Regions from separate parts of the Brevibacillus sp. LEMMJ03 genome, predicted to be linked through region 2. Evidence: riboswitches for the same ligand, from Rfam matches in the RefSeq annotation. Region 2 holds a riboswitch; the other holds the start of a gene.

Region 1 (3,399 bases), on a different contig from region 2:
GTCCTTCCACTGGTACGATCCGCTGGTGTTTGTCGTGCTGGTGATCGGCGGGGCGCTGATCTACGCCGGGGTGTACACGGCGATTGCCGCCATCAGCTTTTTCTCCGACTCGCGCACGGGCATCGCGCCGATGATCTGGAACATCCAGCAGTACGGCCGCTATCCCGTGGACGTGTACAACAAGGTGATTCGCTTCGTGCTGACGTACATCCTGCCGTTCGCCTTCGTCGGCGTCTACCCGGCCGCCTACTTTTTGCGCAAGGAGACGTGGTACACCTACGCGGCGTTCACGCCGGTCATGGGCGTGATCTTTTTCGGCATCGGGCTCGCCGTCTGGAACTGGGGCGTGCGCAAATACAGAGGAGCGGGGTCGTGACCCGCTCTTCCCTTGACAGGCAATCTTTTGTCGTTTACAATTTATTGTAACAGTACTCACCACGCGACTTGTGTTTACACAAAGCGGACCAGGGTGAGTCTTTTTGTTTCTCAGGGGAGATTTTCGTGAACGAATCGGCGTATAGGCGAGAATTAAAACCACCACTTACATACGAACAACAAGTAGAAAAAATGAAAAGCAGAAATCTGATTATTGGGGACGTTTGCGATTGAAAAGTTAAAGACGAATAATTACTACAGAATTAGTGCATACACTCTCCACTTGAAAAAAGATGACGTATTTTTACCTGGTACCACTTTTGAGCAAATTATCCGTTTGTACGATTTTGATGCCAACTTTAGAAGTATACTTTCACCGGTACTTGAACGAATTGAGATAGCTTTCAGAACACATGTTGCTTATTTGCTCGCCAATAAGTATGGAGACCCTCTAAGCTATAGAGAAAAAAATTACTTCGTAAATGAAGTATTTCACTCGAAGTTTTTAGAAGAGCTAGATCGAGAAATAGATCGATCAAAGGAGATTTTCGCCCAACACCACCGAAAAAAATACGATGGTCAATTTCCTATCTGGGCTGCCGTTGAATATGTCATTCGGAACCCTATCCAAACTGTTTGGAAATATGAAAAACGAAGACCAAAACGAAATCGCTATTAATCGGATTTCCAGATAATTGGTATGATTTGCTCAATTGTTAAAATGAACGGATGAACTGCCAGCCTCAAAATAGGGGACGGCAGTTTTTTGGTGGCTGGGGGCGGATTGCGCTCGTCACTCGTCACGCGCCTGTATCAATGTGGTAACGTTTGGCTTCAGGCAGGGAACAGCGGAGCCCCCGGTCGTTCGTCCGGCAAATGCACAGAGACACTTCTGGCATTGTCAAATGAATCGGCGACGCCGTATAATAAGCTGGTGACAACCAATACCACAATTCCTTCGGGGCAGGGTGAAATTCCCGACCGGCGGTGATCGCGCAAGGCGCGTAAGCCCGCGAGCCTCCCTGGCGGAAACGCTTGGGAGTGCAGGATCCGGTGCGAATCCGGAGCCGACAGTACAGTCTGGATGGGAGAAGGATGACGACAGTACGTACACCGCACGTGCTTGTTTGCCTGTGCGCGGGTGCGGGATGCGGGGGGTGCATGCCCGATCGGGCCCCCTTCGATTTCGCATACCTGTTTGGCGCAGTCATGGGTCGCTGTCCGCGTACGCAAGCCCTGAGGAGAAACGAATCCTCAGGGCTTTTGTTTTACGATTGGTTCGGATGGACGGCCGGGCAGGTGGGGACGTACTCGTTGCCATTCCTCATCAGAAGGAAGAAACACGTGAGGAGATGGTACAGATGAAAGTAACAGCGATGCGCTCATCGCAAGCGACCCAGCGGCTGGTGGCGATTCCCATGCTGGCGGCGGTCGCGTTTGTTCTGCAGTATCTCGAGTTTCCGGTACCGATGCTGCCGCCGTTCCTGAAGCTGGATTTCAGCACGCTGCCCGCGTTGATCGGGGGCCTGCTCTACGGACCGGTCGCCGGGGTGCTGGTGGAAGTGCTGAAAAACGCGCTGCACATGCTGTTGAAAAATACGGACGGCCTGCTGATCGGCGAGGTGGCCAACGTGGTCGCGGGCGCCAGCTTTATCCTGGCGGCCATCTATTTGCAGCGCCGGGGCATGGGGAAAAAGGGCTTTGCCGCCGGCCTTGTGCTGGGAACGGTGCTGATGACGGCGGTCATGGCGGTCGCCAACGCCTATTTCCTGCTGCCGGCCTACGCGGCTCTCTACCAGGTGCCGCTGGAGCAGCTCCTGGCCCAGTTCCAGGCGGACAGCGTCTGGTCGTTTGTCCTGTACAGCATCGTGCCGTTTAACATACTCAAAGGGGTTGTGCTCTCGCTGGCAGCGTATCCGCTGTACGTCAAGCTGTCCGGCCGGCTCAACCTCCGCGCGGCAAATTGACAATGATTTCTTGGCTTGCTATGATAGTGCCTAACCAAAGGCAATGAAAGGACCCGCAGGTACTGGCCGTGTTCCAGAGAGTCGGCCCTTGTCTGGAAGGCCGATGCACAGGCGTATCTGCTCCCCATCCTGGAGCCGCTGGCGATGAGCCATGCCGGATGCCCTGCCGTTATCGGGCGTTGAGTGGGCCGCAGCACGCCGTTGCGGTCAATCAGGGTGGTACCGCGGGTAATTCCCCCGTCCCTATTGGGATGGGGGTTTATTTTTTTACGAGGAGTGTGTCACATGGCAGACGAAAAAGCGTTTGTAAAGGAGATTACCCCGCAGTCGGAGGACTTTTCGCGCTGGTACATCGACACGATTACCAAGGCGGATCTGATGGATTACACCCCGGTCCGCGGCTGCATCGTGTTCAAGCCGGACGGCTTCGAACTGTGGGAGCGGATCCAGGCGGCGATGGACAAGCGGTTCAAGGAGACCGGCCACCGCAACGCCTATTTTCCGATGCTGATTCCCGAGTCGTTTTTCCAAAAAGAGAAGGAGCACGTGGAAGGCTTTAATCCGGAGCTGCCCTGGGTGACCGAAGCGGGCGGCGAAAAGCTGGAAGAGCGGCTCGCGCTGCGGCCGACGTCCGAGACGATCATCGGCCACATGTACAGCCAGTGGATTCAGAGCTATCGCGACCTGCCGGTGCTGATCAACCAGTGGGCCAACGTCTTCCGCTGGGAAAAGCGGACAATGCCGTTCCTGCGCACGTCCGAATTTCTCTGGCAGGAGGGGCATACCGCCCACGCCACCGAGGAGGAAGCGCGGCAGGAAACGATGCAGATGCTGGACATCTACAGCGAGGTGGTCGAACAGGAGCTGGCCATTCCCGTCTGGAAAGGGCAGAAGACGCCGACCGAACGCTTTGCCGGCGCGGTCGACACGTATTCCATCGAAGCGATGATGAAGGACGGCAAAGCCGTTCAGGCCGGCACCTCGCACTACCTGGGCGAGAACTTTGCCAGAGGCTTTGACATCAAGTTTCTCGACAGGGACAATCAGTTCAAGTACG
Region 2 (3,399 bases):
GCCACGCCAGCAGCCTCTCCACGTACTTGCCGATGACATCCGCTTCGAGGTTGACCGGATCCCCGATCCGCTTGTCCCGCAAATTGGTGTGGGCCAAGGTGTGCGGGATGATGGAGACGGAAAAGCTTTCCGCGTCCACGTCGACGACCGTCAGGCTGATGCCGTCCAGGCAGATCGAGCCGCGCGGCACCACGTATTTGAGCACATCCGGCTCCGCTCCGATCCGAAACAGCACCGCGTTGGCATGCGGGTGGCGCGAGAGAATGGTTCCCGTCCCGTCCACGTGGCCGGAGACGATGTGGCCGCCGAAGCGGTCCCCCAGCCTCATCGCCCGCTCCAGGTTGACAATCTGCCCCCGTTTTGCCTGCCGCAAACTGGTTTTGTTCAAGGTCTCCGGCATCACGTCCACGCTGAATTGACGGTCGGTATGGGCCGTTACGGTCAGGCAGACGCCGTTGACGGCGATGCTGTCGCCGACGCGGACGCCCTCCAGCACCCGTTCGGCACGGATCACCATGCGGCATGCCTGCCCGTCTCCCGTCACGCTCTCCACTACGCCCACTTCTTCTACCAGTCCGGTAAACATGGCGTCGCTCTCCTCCTTGTGTCTCATGATTCCGAATCCCAGACGGGGTAGCCGGTAATGCGCAGGTCGTGCGGTCCCACCTGCTCCCACTCGACATCGGCCAGCGGCACCGCCTCGTCCATCCGTTCCAGCCCCGGACCGCCAAACGGCGTGGGGGCACCGGCGCCGCCGACCAGCTTCATGGAGAGGTAGGCGACGATCTTTTGGACCGCCCGCGCGCGGAGAAACGAACCGTTTACCTCCGCACCGCCTTCCACCAAAAGCGAGGTGATGCCCCGCGCTCCCAGTTCGTCCAGCACCTGCTCCACCGTGACCGGTCCGTCCGGCACGAGTACCGTCACACCGCGCTCCTCCAGCGCCGCCCGCTTCTCTGCCGGCGCCTCCGCCGAGGTGACAATCCACGTTGGCGCCTTGCCGTCATTCACCACGCGGGCATCCAGCGGCGTGCGCAGCCGCCTGTCCAGGATGACCCGAACCGGCTGACGGCCCGTCGCCGTGCCCGCCGTCCGGGCCGTCAGCTCGGGGTCGTCGGCGATCACCGTCCCGACCCCCACGAGAATCGCATCGTGCCGCCGGCGCAGTTCGTGCACCTGCCCGCGCGCCTCCTCGCCCGTGATCCAGCGGCTGTGCCCCGTCACCGTGGCGATTTTGCCGTCCAGGGTGCTGGCCGTCTTCACGGTGACGAACGGCCGCCGGGTGGTGATGTAGTGGAAAAAGACTTCGTTGAGCCGCCGCGCCTCCGTCTCCCCGATGCCGACGGTGACCTCCACGCCGGCGGCGATCAGCCGGGACACCCCCTGCCCCGCCACCAGCGGATTGGGATCCAGCACGGCCACCACCACACGGCTGATCCCCGCCTGGATGACCGTGTCAGCGCAGGGAGGCGTTCGTCCGTAATGGCTGCACGGCTCCAGCGTGACGTACAAGGTGGCCCCTTTTGCCCGTTCGCCGGCCATCCGCAGCGCGTGCACCTCTGCATGAGGCTGGCCTGCTTTCAGGTGGGCCCCCATGCCGACGACCTCGCCGTCTTTTACCACCACGGCCCCCACCAGCGGATTGGGGCTGGTTTGTCCCGCCGCGGAGCGCGCCAGCTCCAGCGCCAGCGCCATGTATCGTGCGTCGTGTTCCATCGTGCGCTCCTTTCCTGCTTCGTTTTCGCCCCAACAAAAAATGCCCTGACATCGAATCAGGGCATAGGGGAATAAGCCTGTTGCCGTCCGTTTTTTCCAAAAAACGGACGCACAGGCTCACCAAATACCTTCTCCCATCCGGACTGTACCGTCGGCCTTGGAATTTCACCAAGTCAGTCGCTGTCGGCCAAAGCCGTCAGCGAGTCGCGGGCTGAGACGTGCGTTCGTCATCACCGCCGGTCGGGAATTTCACCCTGCCCTGAAGGTTGGTATTCAGTTACGGGCATTATACCACAATTTCAGACGAGTCCTACACTTTTTTCGGGCGACGGCGGCGAAATCAGCAGGAAAGCCCGGAATTCTTCATCCGGGCTTTCCCCTTACGGCGTGTTGTCCGGCTGAGCATCCGGCCTTGGCACGTCCGGCTTTCCTTCCGGATTGTTGTACAGGTACTGCGGCACGTCGCCGATGACGAGCGAGTGGGTGATCGGGATTTTGGTGGTCACCGTCTTTTGGTCGGTGGCAAACGGGATGACGATCCGCAAATCCACGTCGACGTAGATGTACACCGTGACCAGCACCATGTTGATGCCCGCTTCCTTCATCTCCGTATCCAGGCGCGTCTTCACCGCCCCGATCGGCACAAAGGTGACGGGAAGTTCCGGCCCCATCTGCGCCAGGAAGCTGCTGCCCGTCGCCAATCCGAGCGGGATGTGGCGGTCCACTTTTTCGTCTTCCAATTCCTTCAACCGGTTCTGAACGCGGGAGGTGGTTTCTCCTACAATTGCTATAGGGTAATACTTTTTCGATCCTCAAGTAATTATATTCTTACCCTGTCAGCCTATCCAACTTTGCGCACAGCTCATGCTGCCACTCAACGTCACCAGTCATGCTGGCCAACAGTGACAGATTCTTGAGTTTAGCGATCTCCCAAGCACGCTGCACATTTGCCTCCAAGCAATGCGACATCTCCGTCATCTCTTCATTGGTCAGCGGCCTGCGACGGTTCAGCACCCACAATTCCGCCATACGCTGATGGACAATCCACATATGCACCATCTCCTTTCGGTTGATGGCACAATGTATGCGGTCAACGGTTAAAAATTGATTGTCCACGACATAAAATTATTCATCTATGTCCCATATGTCCTCGACCCGCAGTTCCAATACCTTGGCAATACGTATGGCATCTTCTAACAGCGGCGAAGACTTTCCGTTTACCAATCGATTAATGGCGCTCTGGCTCATACCGACGCGCTCTTGCAACCACTTTTGCTTGATGCCACGCTCCTCCAAAATCTCTTTTAACCGGCAGCGCATACAATCACCCCAGTAAGGCTTTCGTCAACGTTGGTGTCGAATCCTTTGGTGAAGGAACAGAGGTTTTGGCGAAAAGAAATCCCCCGCCGCAGCGAGGGAACGGTGAAAGAGGGTATCCTCTGTCATTATTGTCGTTCTTCCGCGATCTTAACCATCAGCTTGTCAATCTTCTTCTGCACTTCGGCCCGGAGCTTCTGCTCGTGAATCCGAAGCATTTCCGTCTGGCCACCCTGACGCCACATGACGAAGTACTCGCCACGGTCGGTCTTCTCACCCAAAATGGTGATGCCGGCGCGCCGCAGTCCCTTGGTCGCTTCCTGTTCCTTGGTGAGTGCTGCTTTGCCAAGTAGACGAAGATACGCC

The links. Region 2 has a riboswitch for FMN ahead of ribD (bifunctional diaminohydroxyphosphoribosylaminopyrimidine deaminase/5-amino-6-(5-phosphoribosylamino)uracil reductase RibD). Riboswitches for the same ligand answer to the same signal wherever they lie in the genome.
Region 1: another riboswitch for FMN. It lies ahead of FOI68_RS13580 (ECF transporter S component); the one in region 2 lies ahead of ribD (bifunctional diaminohydroxyphosphoribosylaminopyrimidine deaminase/5-amino-6-(5-phosphoribosylamino)uracil reductase RibD).

The regions. Positions count from the first base shown of each region.
Region 1 covers NZ_VKJN01000009.1:185,062-188,460, forward strand. Annotated here, with positions in the region: gene FOI68_RS13570 (ABC transporter permease) at 1-376, shown strand, start outside; gene FOI68_RS13575 (Abi family protein) at 590-1,054, shown strand; FMN riboswitch at 1,326-1,475, shown strand; gene FOI68_RS13580 (ECF transporter S component) at 1,737-2,342, shown strand; gene proS (proline--tRNA ligase) at 2,628-3,399, shown strand, end outside.
Region 2 covers NZ_VKJN01000014.1:34,625-38,023, reverse strand. Annotated here, with positions in the region: gene FOI68_RS17145 (riboflavin synthase) at 1-586, opposite strand, end outside; gene ribD (bifunctional diaminohydroxyphosphoribosylaminopyrimidine deaminase/5-amino-6-(5-phosphoribosylamino)uracil reductase RibD) at 610-1,716, opposite strand; FMN riboswitch at 1,839-1,987, opposite strand; partial or broken gene FOI68_RS17135 (sporulation protein YunB) at 2,097-2,501, opposite strand; gene FOI68_RS17130 (DUF7667 family protein) at 2,545-2,766, opposite strand; gene FOI68_RS17125 (helix-turn-helix transcriptional regulator) at 2,842-3,036, opposite strand; gene FOI68_RS17120 (YhjD family protein) at 3,162-3,399, opposite strand, start outside.